Regions from separate parts of the Agrobacterium sp. LEGMi-208b genome, predicted to be linked through region 1. Evidence: predicted binding sites of a transcription regulator. Region 1 holds the regulator's gene; each other region holds the start of a gene.
The links. Region 1 encodes PhoB, which activates phosphate uptake and scavenging genes when phosphate is short. Its sites were predicted from a motif close to TGTCATNNANCTGTCAT; they were not measured.
Positions count from the first base shown of each region.

Region 2: the regulator PhoB is predicted to act here: its motif matches at 2,209-2,225, upstream of AC5YUO_RS18405 (YdcH family protein).
Region 3: the regulator PhoB is predicted to act here: its motif matches at 2,034-2,050, upstream of AC5YUO_RS07115 (DUF1045 domain-containing protein).
Region 4: the regulator PhoB is predicted to act here: its motif matches at 1,551-1,567, upstream of AC5YUO_RS14450 (LTA synthase family protein).

Region 1 covers NZ_CM183445.1:1,173,010-1,177,184, forward strand. Annotated here, with positions in the region: gene AC5YUO_RS05845 (aspartate aminotransferase family protein) at 1-122, opposite strand, end outside; gene AC5YUO_RS05850 (GcrA family cell cycle regulator) at 553-1,086, shown strand; gene phoB (phosphate regulon transcriptional regulator PhoB) at 1,467-2,150, opposite strand; gene phoU (phosphate signaling complex protein PhoU) at 2,181-2,906, opposite strand; gene pstB (phosphate ABC transporter ATP-binding protein PstB) at 3,002-3,817, opposite strand; gene pstA (phosphate ABC transporter permease PstA) at 3,832-4,175, opposite strand, start outside.
Region 2 covers NZ_CM183446.1:797,571-801,745, reverse strand. Annotated here, with positions in the region: gene ykgO (type B 50S ribosomal protein L36) at 1-97, opposite strand, end outside; gene AC5YUO_RS18420 (5-(carboxyamino)imidazole ribonucleotide synthase) at 245-1,321, opposite strand; gene purE (5-(carboxyamino)imidazole ribonucleotide mutase) at 1,333-1,800, opposite strand; gene AC5YUO_RS18410 (YdcH family protein) at 1,848-2,051, opposite strand; gene AC5YUO_RS18405 (YdcH family protein) at 2,286-2,462, shown strand; gene AC5YUO_RS18400 (sulfite exporter TauE/SafE family protein) at 2,566-3,330, opposite strand; gene AC5YUO_RS18395 (thiamine phosphate synthase) at 3,435-4,088, shown strand; gene AC5YUO_RS18390 (tetratricopeptide repeat protein) at 4,097-4,175, shown strand, end outside.
Region 3 covers NZ_CM183445.1:1,423,428-1,427,602, reverse strand. Annotated here, with positions in the region: gene phnN (phosphonate metabolism protein/1,5-bisphosphokinase (PRPP-forming) PhnN) at 1-113, opposite strand, end outside; gene AC5YUO_RS07120 (alpha-D-ribose 1-methylphosphonate 5-triphosphate diphosphatase) at 110-1,246, opposite strand; gene AC5YUO_RS07115 (DUF1045 domain-containing protein) at 1,243-1,941, opposite strand; gene phnE (phosphonate ABC transporter, permease protein PhnE) at 2,218-3,567, opposite strand; gene phnE (phosphonate ABC transporter, permease protein PhnE) at 3,567-4,175, opposite strand, start outside.
Region 4 covers NZ_CM183445.1:2,950,412-2,954,586, reverse strand. Annotated here, with positions in the region: gene AC5YUO_RS14455 (NAD+ synthase) at 1-1,403, opposite strand, end outside; gene AC5YUO_RS14450 (LTA synthase family protein) at 1,625-3,565, shown strand; gene AC5YUO_RS14445 (DUF1003 domain-containing protein) at 3,682-4,175, shown strand, end outside.

The DNA.
Region 1 (4,175 bases):
CCGGCTGCAAAATCCAGATATCGTTCGCCGCTTTCCGTGAACAGCCAGACGCCCTCGCCTCGCTCGAAGCGCAGGGGGGCTCTTGCAAATGTATCGAACAATGGCGCGGCGGCTTCGGCCATGGCTGTATCACTCCTTGCGCGGATGCGCTGTCAGACGTTGTCAATAGGCCTTCGGGGTTATCCCTTGCCTGAAAATCAAAAATGCCGCCTCGCGGCGGCAGGGGCACTATTGTCACTTCGCCTGCCGATGTCAACAAAAGTCCGCGTTTCCCGGGCTTCTCAAGCACTAGTAGGAGGTGGCCGGTGAGGCCCAAGGTGTTGCCTTTCAGACTCAACTCGCCAGCAAGTTGGGGAAAACCGGAAAATCGATTCCAGATGATTCCCCCGACTCTTGCCACAGAGTCAGGCTGGCACTAGGTTAATCGCTAATTACTAGACTGCATTGCGGCGGAACTAGTCACCAAAAATCCGGCGGAAACCACGCTCGCGGCACGCCCGCGAGACGGAGAGGGATTCTGCCGACATTATACGCGACGAGCGGAGAAGCGGCATGAACTGGACAGACGAGCGGGTCGAAAAACTCAAGAAATTGTGGTCCGAGGGGCTTAGCGCCAGCCAGATAGCGGCACAGCTGGGCGGTGTCAGCCGCAATGCCGTAATCGGCAAGGTCCATCGCCTTAACCTGCCTGGCCGCGTGAAGGCCGGCGGCCCGGTGACTTCGGCGCGTTCCGCGCCCAAGCGCGCTGCCGCCCCTGCCCCACGCGCGACGAATTTCGCAACCCGCGTCAGCGCTGCCCCCGCACGGGCCTTGAACCGCTCCAACGCGGCAACCGCGCTGCACGAGGAGATCGATATCGAGACCGCCGAAGTTCTCGAATACGTTCCTTCCAAGAACGTGGTTACGCCAATTTCCCGTCGCCTGACGCTGACGGAACTGACGGAGCGCACCTGCAAGTGGCCGGTCGGCGACCCCTTGAAAGACGATTTCCATTTCTGCGGTTGTGAAGCACTGGAATCTTCGCCCTATTGCAAGTTCCATGCAAAGCTTGCCTACCAGCCGGTAAGCGAGCGTCGCAAGGCTTGAGTGTTGCGGCACGCATTTGACACTCAAAAACTACGGGCCTTCGGGCCCGTTTTTTTGTGGGAAAATTCAAGGCGGTTCCTCCTTGCAGCACGCGTTGTTTAAGAGGCGCTCCAATCCTTGTTCTTGCGCAATCTGCGGACGCAAACCGCGAAGCGTCCCTTACTGCAAATGCTCTGAATTCGTCGGCGGCGTGCCGCGCCCTTCCTGACTGGCTTCTCTGCGCAGTCCAAATCTCAGCGAACCGTCTATCGCCCCCAAGAATGACAGGGGTGCCGCATTTGCGGAAGGTTCAAAATCGAAAGGCCCGACACCCATTCCGGTCCCGGGCCTTCTGATTTTTGGGGAATTATCCCGAGTGAAACCATCGGTTTCGGTTTTGCTCAGGCTTCCATCGAATATCCAGCACCGCGCACGGTGCGGATGACATCCTGCATATGCGAAAAATTGAGCGCCTTGCGCAGACGTCCGACATGCACGTCGACGGTACGCTCATCCACATAGATATCGTGGCCCCAGACGCCATCCAGCAATTGCGAGCGGGAGAATACCCGGCCCGGAGAGGTCATCAGGAATTCCAGCAGCCGGAACTCCGTCGGGCCGAGGCGCACTTCGCGGCTTTTCCGGTGAACGCGATGGGTCTCGCGATCCAGTTCGATATCACCGCATTTCAGCACCGAAGACAGAACCTCAGGACGAGCCCGGCGCAGCATGGCCTTGACGCGGGCCATGAGTTCCGGCGTCGAGAACGGCTTGACGACATAATCGTCGGCGCCGGTGGCGAGGCCACGAACCCGTTCGCTTTCCTCGCCGCGCGCCGTCAGCATGATGATGGGCAGGCGTTCGGTTTCCGGCCGCATTCTAAGCCGCCGGCACAGTTCGATGCCGGAAACGCCGGGCAACATCCAGTCCAGGATGAGAAGATCCGGAATACGCTCCTGCAGCCTGATTTCCGCCTCGTCGCCACGGGGTATCGTGTCGACGTCATATCCCTCAGCCTCGAGATTGTAACGAAGCAGGACGCTTAGCGCTTCCTCGTCTTCCACAACTGCAATCTTGGGCACCATATGCTAACTCCGCAAGCCGCTGCTTGTCTGTTACTCGGTCACCGAACCGAGCGTGTTGGAACTGTCGTCCTTCGGACGCTCGCCCTCCGGCTGGCTGCCGGTGGTCATGTAATAGATCGTTTCGGCGATATTGGTGGCGTGGTCGCCGATACGCTCGATGTTCTTGGCGCAGAAAAGAAGATGCGTGCAGGTGGTGATGTTGCGCGGATCTTCCATCATGTAGGTCAGAAGCTCGCGGAAGAGCGACGTATACATGGCGTCGATTTCCTCGTCGCGCTCGCGGATGGCATTGGCCTTCTCGGCGGAGCGTGTGGAATAGACGTCAAGGACTTCCTTGAGCTGCACCAGTGCCAGCTCCGACAGATGCTCGATGCCGCGGGCGAGCTTGCGCGGCACGCCGGTTCCGGCAACCGCGATGACGCGCTTGGCGGTGTTCTTACCGAGATCACCGACGCGCTCGAGGTCGCCGGCGATACGCAGGGTGCCGATGATCTCGCGAAGATCGGCCGCCATCGGCTGACGTCTGGCGATGGTGACGATGGCCTTGTCGCCGATCTCCCGCTCGGAATGGTCGAGGATCGTATCGTCGGAAATGACCTTCTGCGCAAGTGCGGCATCGGAATTGACGAGCGCACGCACGGCGTCGGCGCACATCTGTTCCGCAAGACCGCCCATTTCCGCGATGCGGCGCGTCAGAAACTTCAATTCATCGTCATAGACGGAAACGATATGCGAATGGGTCGTTGTCTGTGTCATGGTCTAGTCCTCCGGCTTGGCCTGCATGCGCGTGCCCAGAGCGGGCACGGCAGAGGCACCAGTCTTGTTCGGTTTCGATAAAGCGCCGGCCGGGATCAGCCGAAGCGGCCCATGATGTAATCCTGCGTGCGCTGATCGTCGGGATTGGTGAACATCTTGTCGGTTTCGTTTTCCTCGACAAGATGGCCAAGATGGAACATGGCCGTGCGCTGGGAAACACGGGCCGCCTGCTGCATGGAGTGTGTGACGATGACGATCGTGTAATTGGTGCGCAGCTCGTGGATCAGCTCCTCGACCTTTGCGGTCGCAATCGGGTCGAGCGCCGAGCAGGGCTCGTCCATCAGGATCACTTCCGGGCTGACGGCAACCGCGCGGGCAATGCACAGACGCTGCTGCTGACCACCGGAAAGGCCGGTGCCGGATTCGTGCAGGCGATCCTTCACCTCGTTCCAGAGACCCGCCTTCTGCAGGCTCTGCTCGACGATCTGGTCCATATCCGCCTTGTTGCGGGCGAGACCGTGGATGCGCGGGCCGTAGGAAATATTCTCGTAGATCGACTTCGGAAAGGGGTTCGGCTTCTGGAACACCATGCCGACACGGGCGCGCAGTTCCACGACGTCGATCTGCTGATCGTAAATATCGTCGGTGTCGAGCGTGATCTTGCCGGTGACCCGGCAGCCGTCGATCGTATCATTCATACGGTTCAGGGTACGCAGGAAGGTGGATTTACCGCAGCCGGACGGGCCGATCAACGCGGTCACCGTATTTTCCCGAACGTTGAGGTTCACGTCGTAAAGCGCGCGCTTCTCGCCGTAATAAACCGAAACGTCCTTGCCGATCATCTTGTATGAGACTTCATTCATTTTCTTGTCCAGCGCCTTTTCAACTGCTGCTTCCGACAACATGTTCATTGCTCAAGCTCCCTCTACCAGCGCCGTTCGAAGCGGCGACGCAACAGGATTGCGCCAACATTCATGACGATGAGGAACAAAAGCAGGATGATGATAGCGCCGGATGTCCTTTCGACAAAGGCGCGCTCGGCTTCGTTCGCCCACATGTAAATCTGCACCGGCAGGGCCGTGGACGGATCCATCGGCGTTGTCGGGTAATTCGCGACGAATGCCACCATGCCGATCAGCAGCAGCGGCGCCGTTTCGCCCAGCGCGTGGGCGAGACCGATGATGGTGCCGGTCAGGATGCCGGGCATGGCAAGCGGCAGCACATGATGGAAAATCGTCTGCATCTTGGACGCGCCGAGACCGAGGGCTG
Region 2 (4,175 bases), on a different replicon from region 1:
TCTGCTTGTTGATGATGTAGACGCGGCCCTTGCGGCGAACCAGGCGGTTATCGCGATGACGGGCCTTAAGCGCTTTAAGCGAATTCTTGATCTTCATTTTACTGGTCCGCAGTTTTGCACGGTTTCTGCCGTGCTTATTCAAACAATCAAAAGCGCGCAACGGGGCGCGCTCTTTTCGGTTGGCAGGCAGATACCCGTTTGAGCCCTGCCTGTCAACACTCGGCCGCGTCTTTGCCTTAAAAGACTAGGCTTTTCCTGTGCGCAAAAGCTCGGTCACATGGCCCATCTTGCGGCCCGGCCGTGCTTCCGTCTTGCCATAGAGATGCACGAGACAGTCTTTTTTCGACAACCATGCCGGTACATCGTTGATGTCGTCGCCGATGAGGTTGGTCATGATGCAATCGGAGTGGCGCTCCGTGTTGCCGGGTGCGAGGTCCGAGACGGCCCGGATATGCTGCTCGAACTGGGAGATCACGCAGGCCGCTTCCGTCCAGTGGCCGGTATTGTGGACACGCGGCGCCATTTCATTGGCGACCAACGAACCATCCGGCAGGACAAAGAACTCGATGCCGATGACACCGACATAGTCGAGCGCGGCCAGAAGCTTCTCCGCCGATTGCACGGCAACGGCCCGAGCGGCATGCGAAAGCGCTGCCGGCACCGTCGAAGTATGCAGAATGCCATTCAGATGGACGTTTTCGGCCGGATCGTAACAGGTGACGGTGCCGTCCTTGAAACGGGCGGCGATGATCGAAATCTCCCGCTCGAAGGCGATGAAGCTCTCGAGGATTAGCGGCACGCCGCCAAGCGCCGCAAAGGCGCCCGTGAGGTCTTCACCACCCCGGAAGAGACGCTGGCCCTTGCCGTCATAACCCATGCGGCGGGTCTTCAGCACGCCTTTGCCGCCAAACGCGGCGAGAGCGGCTTCCAGTTCGTCCTGGCTGTCCACGGCGCGAAAATCGGCGGTCGGGATGCCGCAGTCGTTGAGGAAGCGTTTTTCCGTCAACCGGTCCTGTGAGGCGCTGAGCGCCTGCGCCGGTGGGTAGACGGGCACGGAAGTGCTGAGCTTTTCGGCGGCTGCGACAGGCACGTTTTCGAATTCGTAGGTGACGACATCGCAGCGGCTTGCGAGTTCTGCAAGCGCCTTTTCGTCATCATATTCCGCGACGATCTGGTCGTTGCAGGCCTGCGCAGCCGGACAATCGGCCTGCGGTTCCAGCACGATGGTGCGGTGGTTGAGGCGGGCTGCGGCCATCGCCAGCATACGCCCGAGCTGCCCGCCACCGATGATGCCGATGGTCAGGTTGGTCGTCTTTGCCATCACATTTGTCGTCACTGGGCGCTGTCCATGGGATATTCCGCGACAGCCGCCGACTGGCGCGCACGCCAGGCATCCAGCCGGTCGGCGAGGTCCTCATCGCTCAGCGCCAGAACCGCGGCGGCGAGAAGGGCTGCGTTGATCGCGCCGGCCTTGCCGATGGCGAGCGTGCCGACGGGAATGCCGGCTGGCATCTGCACGATGGAATAGAGGCTGTCCTGACCGGACATGGTCTTCGATTGTACCGGAACGCCGAAGACCGGAAGCGGCGTCATGGCCGCCGTCATGCCCGGCAGATGGGCAGCGCCGCCGGCGCCGGCGATAACGACCTTGAAGCCCTCGTCCTTCGCGCCATTGGCGAAGTCATAAAGCCGGTCCGGGGTGCGGTGGGCGGAAATGATGCGGGCTTCGTATTCGATGTCGAGCGCATCCAGCGTATCGGCGGCGTTCTTCATGGTCTCCCAGTCGGACTGGCTGCCCATGATGATGGCGACGGGGGGCGTTTCTGCTGTCACGTAATCTCTCCGGCTCAGGCGATGATATCGGGAATGACCTGGTCTTCCAGCTGGGTCATCTTGTCCTTGACGGCCAGCTTTTTCTTTTTCATGCGCTGTATTCTCAGCGCATCGCAGCTGGTCTGGATCATCGCGTTGATCGCCGCGTCATAATCCTCATGCTCCTGGCGCAGCCGCGCCAGCGTGAGCCTGATGTCCGCCTGGTCCTGATCGGGCATCTCGTCATCCCCATTTTATGCCGCCGGATCGGCTCCGGCGCGTATGTCATCCGTTCTGGAGGCTCTATCATCAAATCGCGGTAACGGGAAGTTATCCCTTGCGACCAAATTGCCCACTTATTGCCTTCATTTCGCCTTCGACAAGCGGCGCGATCCGTGTCACATTGCCGTCGTAAACCTGAAACTCCAGCGATGGAGAGCTGGAGGTAGGTTCAAAAAGGAAGGACGTGCCGCATGACCATTCAGGCTCATATTGCATCGCTCGAAAAGAAACACGGTGCTCTGGAGGAGGAGCTCGAAAGTATTCTTGCTTCCCCGTCGTCTGACGATAGAGAGATCGCGGACCTTAAACGTCGAAAACTGCGCCTGAAGGATGAACTGCAGAGGCTCAAGGCCTCGACAAGACATTGATTTATGCCAGACCGCCGACCCTCGATGAATGAGGGCCGGGCGGTCTGAGCCTTTCGAGCTCTGGCGGCGAAAACCTGCTGCCAGAGCTTTTTATTGCCGATTTTTAGAAAGGCAGCCCGTCCCACAGGAGCTTCAGCGCCGCAATCAGCGCCATGGTATACATCAGCGGGTAAAAGACTGATGGTTTCAGATATTTCACCACCCTCGCACCGGCGAGCGTCGCCAGCATCGCCACCGGCAGCAGGCTCGCCGATGTCTTGAGGTTGGTGGCATCGAGCGCGCCGAGCGCGAAATAGGGGATGAGCTTGATCGCATTCATGATGGCGAAGAAACGCACGCTCATGCCGGTATAGGTCTTCGGATCGAGCTTCAGCGGCAGGACATAAATCTGAAAGGGCGGTCCGCCCGCATGGGCCACGAAGCTCGCATAACCGGAAAGGCTGGACCAAAGCGTGGCGGCAGCCGGTCTTTGCGGTTTGGCCGGAATTTCCTGGCCCTTCCGGCTTTTGAAGCTCTCATGGAAATAACGCAGCACGAACAGGATCGTGACCGAGGCGACGACGAGACGCATGGCATCGGCAGATATGAGGCTCGAGGTCGCCCAGCCGAGCGCGATACCGGCGATGGCGCCGGGCAGCATGATGAGCAGCGTTTCCCGGTGATTATGGTGCCGCCACGCCCAGAGCGCCACAAGATCCATAACGATCAGGATCGGCAGGAAGATCGCCGCCGCCTGCACGGGCGAAACGGCAAGCGCCATCAAAGGCACGCCCATCAGGGCCAGAGCGCCGCCCAGCCCGCCCTTGGAAAGGCCGACGAGCACGACTGCGGGAATGGCGACGAGATAAAAATGAAAATCGGTGAGCATGGATGGACGGTTGATCCTTTCGCCGGTCCGGTTTATCGGATTTGTCATATGAAAACGAGTGCAGATTGCGCGGTAAGCGTCTTCTGTCTGAAATGGACGAACCGATGACCCTAGTTGAAGACCGTTGCCGCCTTGTCCTGATCGTTCCGCAATCGGATGACGCGCAAAAGCAGGTGACAGAGGTGGAAGACGCATTGCGGGGCGGCGATGTCGCTTCCGTCATCATTCCGCAATATGGTCTGGATGACGCCGCTTTCCAGAAACGCGCAGAGCTGATCGTGCCCATCATCCAGAAGGCAGGTGCGGCAGCGCTCATCGCCGGTGACAGCCGGGTCGCCGGCCGCGTGAAGGCGGATGGGCTGCATGTGGTCGGCAACGGCGAGGCGCTCGCCGAGGCCGTGGAAAAATTCACGCCGAAGCTCATCGTCGGCGGCGGCAATGCGGATGACCGCCACAAGGCGCTGGAGCAGGGCGAAGCCAATCCCGATTATGTGTTTTTCGGAAAGCTCGAAGGCGACATCAAGCCGGAAGCGCATCCCAAAAATCTCGCGCTCGGCGAATGGTGGGCATCAATGATCGAAATCCCGGCCATCGTCATGGGCGGCACGGATATTTCCTCGGTGGTTGCCGTGGCGGAAACCGGTGTGGAGTTCGTGGCGATGCGCAGCGGCGTTTTCGACAATGCCAGCGGCGCTGCCCAGGCCGTTTCTGAAATCAACGCCCTGCTTGACGAAAAAGCGCCACGGTTTGACGGTTGATACAGGCGATGATCATGCGCTCGGTTCACCTCTGCTTTTCCGTTTCGCTGCTGGCGCTTGCTTTCGGCACGCCGGCGGGTGTCGCTT
Region 3 (4,175 bases), 250 kb from region 1:
TGTGTCGCTGCATAATCCATCAGCGTGTCCTTGCCGGCCCCGCTGGGGCCGACAATCACGATCATCGTGCCTGGCAATTGTTCGCGCCGGCTATCCTGCCCATCGCCGGTCATGCCACGCGCTTGCCCTGACGCCAGACCGAACGGGCGACCGGCACGCCATCCTCGCGATGAACGCGGACCAGATCGGCCCGCAGTCCCGTTGCGATACGACCACGGTCAACAAGGCCAACCGTCCGGGCGGGCGTGGCAGTGACCATGCGGAGCGCTTCCGGCAGAGAGATGGCTTCCACCTGATCGGCGAGCAGGAAGGGCGCGAAGAGCAGGCTGAACGGCACATAATCGGAAGAAAGAACATCCAGCACGCCGATCTCCGCGAGATCGCGGGCGGCGATATTGCCGGAATGGGATTTGCCGCGGACGATGTTCGGCGCACCCATCAGCACGCTCATGCCAGCGCTGTGCGAGGCCTTTGCAGCCTCGACGCTGGTGGGGAATTCCGCCAGTTTCACGCCGTGGCCGATAGCCTCGCCGACATGCGCTTCGGTGGCATCGTCATGGCTTGCGACGGTGATGCCGCGTTCGGCGCAGCGGGCGGCAAGATAATCGCGGTGCTTGGCGGAAAATTCCGCCGAAGCAGCCTGCCGCCGCCGCACGAACTCGGCGAAAGCCTCGTCGCTCAAGCCGCGCTTCTTCTGGTAGTAGAAAATGTACTGATCCATCGACTGGAACTGGCGCTGACCCGGGGAGTGGTCCATCAACGAAATCAGCCGCACGCGCGGATCGGTTTCGAAGTCTTCGAAATGCTCCAGCACATCGGCGGAGGCGACCTCACAGCGCAGATGCAGCAGGTGGTCCGCACGCAGGCGGTTCTGGTCGGCTGCTGCCTCGATGGCGTCAGCCATTTCGCGCATTTCGCCCTTCTTGAAACCGCCATCCTCATCCGAACCGAGCCGCAGGCAGTCGAATACGGTGGTGATGCCGGAGGCCGCGACCTGCGCGTCATGGGCCTGAATGGCGGCGATCTTGTCCCAGATAACGCCAGGGCGCGGCGAATAATGCTGCTCCAGATGGTCGGTGTGCAGTTCCACCAGGCCGGGGATCAGGAAGTCACCTTCGAGGTCTTCTCCGGTCTTGGAGGCGCCTTCGCTGATATCGGCGATCTTGCCATCACGGATCAGGACGGAACCCAGAATAATATCGTCTTCCAGAACGATACGGGCATTGGAAAGGGCGTGCTCGGTCATGGGTTCGCATCTTTCTTTGGTGGCTGGCCAAGGGGGTGCCAGCTATGAACGGTAAAGGGCGCGCCACGCGTTTCTTCAATGAACAAAGCGAGGCCGGAAATGCTGAGGGGCTGATCAACGAACTCGGAAAACCGCGCCGAAAGCACCTCGTGCATGGCGGGCTGATCGTTCTCGTCGATGCGGCCGGTCAGCGTCATGTGAAAACGGAAGTCATCCATCACATGCGGATAACCCCAGAGCGACAGATTTTGCCGCTGGCTCTCCGTCAGCATTTGTGGCCGCCGCCGGGCAATATCTGTCTCAGACAGAGGCGCGCGAAACCGGTCGAAATGATCGACGATCTCGGCGGCAAAATCCTGCAGCGGCTGGTAAATGCGATCCGGAACCAGTGCGAAAAAAGGCCCGAGCGCACCGACGACGACGCGGGGAATTTCGAAGGCAGGCTGGCGGGCCGCGAAATCTTCGAAGGCCGCGAGCAGCTCCGCCTCGCTGTATTTTTCGGCAAGTTCGAAAGGCGCCTTCAGGGTGGCGTGGAAACCATAACGGCGGGGTTCTTCCGTCATCTCGGCATAGTCGTCGTGGTCGTCATGCAATGTGTCGGAAAATGCATTTCGGCCCAGCCAGCGCGACGCTGCTTCAGTCAGCGGATGATCCTTAGCCGGAGAAAAATAGATGGCGTAGCGCACGGCAAGCACTCTTCAGTGTCATGGGAAACCAGGGATGAGAAGCTATTTGGCGTGACTCGCCCGCTTCCCGCAAGGTCAGGAGTGCGAGGTAATTGGTTTCCGTGACAGAATGATGATGCCGAGGGAAAAAAGCGCATTCGAAATGCGGTAGAACTAGCGAATACGCTCCAATCGCAGATGGACGAGGCGAGGGGATATGGTCGGCGTCCGTGAGGGCTTTGCAAATGCCCGAGGGGCGGGACAACAAATGCCGTTATGGCTTTTATCATCCCGCTCTTTCTAGGCTTAGTGCTGTGTTTTACCGATCAGGCGCGAACGCAGGGAATTGGAGATGTGGTCGAACAGGAAAACGACGAAGAGGATGAGCAGAACCATATAGGCGACCTTGTCCCAGTCGGCATTGGTACCCATCGCTTCCAGCAGTTTCAGGCCGATGCCGCCGGCACCCACCGCACCGATGATGGTGGCGGAACGGGTGTTGCTTTCCCAGAAGTAGAGCGATTGCGAAATGAAGACCGGCAGAACCTGCGGCAACACGCCGAAGCGATTGACCGCAATCGGGGATGCACCGACCGACTTGACGCCCTCGCGCTGCTTGTCGTCGACATTTTCCAGTGCCTCGGCGTAGACTTTGCCGAGCGCCCCGGTATCGGTGAAGAAGATCGCGGCAATGCCGGGGATCGGTCCGGGGCCGAAACTGCGGGTGAAGAACAGCGCCCAGATCAGCATGTCGATGGAACGCAGGAAGTCGAACAGGCGCTTCATGCCCCAGTTTGCGGCCTTGTTGGCGGTGATGTTGCGGGCGGCGATGAAGGCGAGCGGCAGGGCAACGAGCGTGCCGAACAGCGTGCCCACAAATGCCATCACCAGCGTCTGCATCAGCTTGGAGAGAATATCGGCATGTTGCCAGACGCTGTTGTCGAGGAAATCATCGACCATATGGCCGATGTTGGAGCGCTCGGGATCGAGCCTTTCTCCCCAGAGCGCCAGCGCGGCGAGTTCACCATAACCCTTGCCCCAGAATTCCGATTTGGTGTCGAACAGGAAGTTGGCCCATCCAAGGAAACGGCGCTGCACATAGACCTGGCTGGTGCGGATTTCCGCCTGGCCGGCAAAGCCGTAATGCACGAGAACCTTCTTGCCGTCCTGTTGGATTTCGTCGGGCAGGCCCTGCGGAGCGACCGCCGCATCGTCATTGATGATGACGGGGTAGTTCTTGCCGTCGACATAGACATCCACCCGGGTCGGGGTCACATCGAGGCGGTTTTGCGTACCGGCATAGACCACACTGTAGCCGCCGCCCGGCAGGGGCTGCAGCCAGTCGATCTTCGCATCGGTGGGATATTGCCCGCGGCTTGACCATTGCGGTTCAACCTTGCCGTCTTCGAAACGCAGGCGCGGCTGGGCGCGCCAGGAATACCAGTCCTGAATATAGCTCGAAGCGCGATCCCACCGCCCCTGCATGAAAGCCGGCCCGACATTGAAGAAGAAAAAGCAGCCAATGAGATAGGCGGTGACGGCAAGAAGGCCGACGAGCAGGCCATACCGTTGCATGAAACTGCGGTTGAATACGCCGGGATATGCAGCCGTCAGCCTCTCGCGGTCGGCGGTGTTGAGAATGAAGCTGGACGACATCAGGCCGCTCCCCGTCCGAATTCGAAGGATTGTTGGCCGATCAGCTTACGGCGCAGCCAGCTGGAAAACTGGTCGACGGCGATGATGGTGATCAGCAGAAGGATGATGATGGCATAGGTCTTCGACGCGTGATCGTTACCGATCGACAGGCGGAAGACCTCGCCGATGCCGCCGCCGCCCACCGCGCCGATGATCGTGGAGGCGCGCACGTTGATTTCGGCGCGCAGCAGCGCGTAGGACACGAAATTGGGCAGAACCTGCGGCACGATGGCGAAGCGTACCCGCTCCAGCCAGTTGGCACCAGCGGCGCGCAGGCCTTCATCCGGTTTCATGTCGGCATTTTCGACGACTTCGAAGAAGAGCTTGCCCAAAGCGCCGATCGTATGAACCGAAATCGCGATGATGGCCGCGATCGGACCGATCGACAGGATGGCGGTCAGCAGCCCGGCGACGACGATTTCAGGAAAGGCTCGCAGCACTTCCATCACCCGGCGCACCACCCAGCGCACGAGGCCAGCGCCGACGAGATTGGTGGAGGCAAAGAAGCAGAGCACGAAGGCGAAACTCGTGCCGATGATTGTCGAGACCAGCGCGATATTGAGCGTGAT
Region 4 (4,175 bases), 1.3 Mb from region 1:
GCCTTGGAAATGATATTGGCCGGGATCACCTCACCGGAAGGACCGAGCGCACCCGGCGGCACATGGGCGTTGCGCCAGCTGGAAATGGCATAGACCTGCATCTTGTAGAGGTCCTTGATGGGGTTGAAACCGCCATTCATGTCGCCATAGAGCGTGGCGTAACCCACTGACATCTCGGACTTGTTGCCCGTCGTCACCACCATCGAGCCGAACTTGTTCGAGACGGCCATCAAAATGGTGCCGCGCGTGCGGCTCTGCAGGTTTTCCTCGGTAATGCCCTCTTCCGTACCCTCGAAGAGATCGGAAAGCGCCGAAAGGAAACCCTCCACTGGCTCCGAAATCGGCACGATATCGTAACGGCAACCCAGCGCTTTCGCGCAATCGGCGGCGTCTTTCAGCGATTCTTCCGAGGTGTAGCGGTAGGGCAGCATGATGCAGCGCACCCGCTCCTCGCCGAGCGCATCGACAGCCAGTGCCGCGCAGATCGCCGAATCGATACCGCCGGAAAGGCCGAGAACCACACTCTTGAAGCCGTTCTTGTTGACGTAATCGCGGAAGCCCAGCATGCAGGCGCGATAATCCGCCTCCTCGCCTTCGGGGATTTTCGAGAATGGCCCGCTTTCGCAATGCCAGCCATCGGCAGTGCGTTTCCAGTCGGTGACGGCAAGTGTGGCCTCGAACTGGCTCATCTGGAAGGCAAGCGTTTTATCGGCATTGAAGCCGAAGCTTGCACCGTCGAACACCAGCTCGTCCTGCCCGCCCAGCTGGTTGGCGAAGACGAGCGGCAGGCCGCTTTCGATCACCTGCCTGAGCGCCACCTGATGGCGCACATCCAGCTTGCCGCGATAATAGGGCGAACCGTTCGGCACCAGCAGGATTTCCGCACCGCTTTCGGCCAGCGTCTCGCACACGCCCATGTCGTTCCAGATTTCCTCGCAGATCGGAATGCCGATCCGGACACCGCGGAAATTATAGGGGCCGGAAATCGAACCTTCGGCGAAAACCCGCTTCTCGTCGAACTCGCCGTAATTGGGCAGGTCAATCTTGTCGCGCAGCGCAATGATCTTGCCGCCATCCAGCAGCGCCACCGAATTGTGCCGGCCCGTCTCCCCCTGTCGCGGAAAACCGATCACGACACCCGGCCCGCCATCGGCGGTCTCCGCCGCCAGCTCTTCCACCGCCTTCAGGCAGGCTTTCAGAAAAGCCGGCTTCAGCACCAGATCTTCAGGCGGATAGCCTGAAATGAACAGTTCGGTCAGAAGCAGAAGGTCGGCGCCCTGCGTTGCCGCATCGGCCCTCGCCTCACGCGCCCTGGCGAGATTGCCCGCCACGTCGCCAACGGTGGGATTGAACTGCCCGACGGCAATCCGGAGATGGTTTTCTATATCGTGTCTGTCGCTCATGGCTTTTCAATACCGCGCCCGTGCCCGCTCCGCAACGCGGCAATTGCATGGCGGCATCCGTTACGCATGGCAGGCACGCGTTCACGCTAAGGTTATCGCCGCGCCAGCCATCCTCCGCAAAGTTCATGTCGCGTTCATCGCGCTTATGTGACAGTTACATGACACTTTTGCGACGCCCGATTCATCTCCCCGGATTGGGTGGACGCCTGCAATACCGGAGTATGAGTTTGAGAGATTCGGCGCCAAAAACAACGGCTTCCGAAAAGGCTGGTTTCGTCTTTTCGCCCGCATGGACAAGGAGCCTTTCGAAGCTTTCGGGCACGGCCTATCCGCTTGCCAATCTGACGGTCGCGTCGATCGTGCTCGTCGTGGCGCTGGAATGGATCGCCCGTGGTTCGCTCCAGGATGTCGGTGCTTTCCTCACCTCCTCCGCCCGCCCGGGCATGACCACCATTGCCGCCGTGCTCACCCTTCTCGTCGCACTGGATGCACTTCTTGGCCGGCGTTATCTGTCCCTCATCGCAGTTGCGCCGCTCTGCGCGCTGACCGGGCTTATTTCCGCGCAGAAACAGACCTATCTCTCCGATCCGCTTTACCCATCCGACCTGCTGTTCGGCCGCCAGATTCTCGAGCTTTTGCCCACGATGCTGAAGGCGCAACCGCTGACGGCAGTACTGGTCGGTCTTGGCATCTGCGCCGCCATTGCGGCTCTCGTGGCGCTCTGGCTGCTGGCGCGCCGGCATTCCCCGTCATTGAGCTGGCGTGAACGCACCGCGGGGCTCGCACTGGCGCTGCCGCTTCTTGCCGGCCTCGCCTCGCTGATGGATTATTCGCATTATTCCTGGGTCCGCGATCGCCTCAACATCATTCCGATGATGTGGGATCAGCAGGAAAACTACCGCCATAACGGCTTCCTGATGGCCTTCGCCTTCAATATTCCCATGGCCAATGTCTCGGCGCCGCAGGGTTACGGCGAAAACAGCATTGCCGATCTCACCTCGCAACCCGCTTCTTTCGCCGCCAACAAGGGCGATTACCCCGATGTCATCATGCTGATGAGCGAATCGCTGTGGGATCCGGCCCGGCTCAAAAATGTGAACCTTTCTGCCGACCCGATGCCGACGATCCGCGCCAAACAGTCCGGCAATGTGTTTTCGCCCGAGTTCGGCGGCATGACGGCGAATGTCGAATTCGAGGCGCTGACCGGCTTTTCCAACGCCTTCCTGCCCTATGGCAGCATTCCCTACCAGCAATATATCCGCCGCCCGGTGCCCTCGCTCGCCAGCTTCTTCCGCGGCGAAGGCTATTCCGCCATCGCCATGCATCCGTTCCAGGAATGGTTCTGGAACCGCAAGCAGGTCTACAGAAATTTCGGCTTCGAGGAATTCCGCTCGGAAGAGACGCTGCCGGCGATGGAGAAACGCGGCAACTTCGCCTCCGACGATGCGCTGATGGACGAGATCATGGCGACGGCCGAGAAGGCGCAGAACCCGCTTTTCCTCTTCGCCGTCACCCTGCAGGGACATGGGCCTTACGAGGCGACCCGTTACGCGGAAAACACCATCGGCGTCGAAGGCGATCTCTCCGCCTCGGCCTCGCAGGCGCTCGCCACCTATTCCCAAGGGGTGGCGGAAGCTGACGAAGCGCTGCTGAAACTGATGCGCTGGGCGAAGAAGCGCGATCGTGAAACCATCATCGTCCTCTTCGGCGATCACCTGCCGCCGCTCGGCCAGACCTTCGTGGAAAGCGGCTACATGCCAGGCATGGTGGCCAGCCGCCGCGCACCGCTTGACGTGATGAAGAAGGAACACGAGACGCCGCTGGTCGTCTGGTCTTCCAAAAAGGGCGTGCGCAAGAATATCGGCACCATCAGCCCGGCGCTTCTGCCCTATCACGTGCTGAAGACGGCGGGCTTCTCCGATCCCTTCTACACCGGCACGCTCGGCGAGGTGCAGCAGGCCTTTTCCGTCATCGACCGGCATATGCTGGTGACGACCGATGGCAAGGCCCTGCCCGACTGGTCGATTGCCCCGAACGCCGTTCCCGACGTGGTGCGCGATTACCGCCTGCTGCAATTCGACATGATGTTCGGCCAGCAATATGGCCGCGAGCGCTTCTTCCCCGGTTTCAACTGGCTGCACGAGGGCGCGCCGGCGGTCTGATGGTTTTCGGCGGCGACGCCTGAACCGCATGGTGGTGGAAATCGTTTGAATTCCGCCACCAAGCGGGTTTATCTCGGGAAATATCCGCATCGCCCCACCAGAACCGGAGACACACCGTGTCAGATATCTCCGACTATATCGTTTCGCATTTCAAACGTTCCTCCCGCGAAATCGGCGAAGTGGAGCGGCGCATTCTCGAACTGTCACATCAGAAAAAGCTGATTTCGACGGACACCAACGCGGAATTTTCCGCTGGCGCCAGTCTCGGCGACAGGCTGGCCGACAATATCGCCAGGGTCGGCGGCTCCTGGGGTTTTATCCTCGCATTCTGTTTTTTCCTGATCTTCTGGGCCGTGATCAATACCATCATCCTGACCACCGGCGCCTTTGATCCCTACCCCTTCATCTTCCTCAACCTGCTGCTTTCCATGCTGGCCGCCATTCAGGCGCCGATCATCATGATGTCGCAGAACCGGCAGGCCGCCCGCGACCGTTTCGAGGCCGCCAAGGATTACGAGGTGAACCTGAAGGCCGAGCTTGAGGTTCTTTCCCTGCATGAAAAGATCGATGTGAAAGTGCTGGCCGAACTGGCCGCCCTGCGCCAGGATCT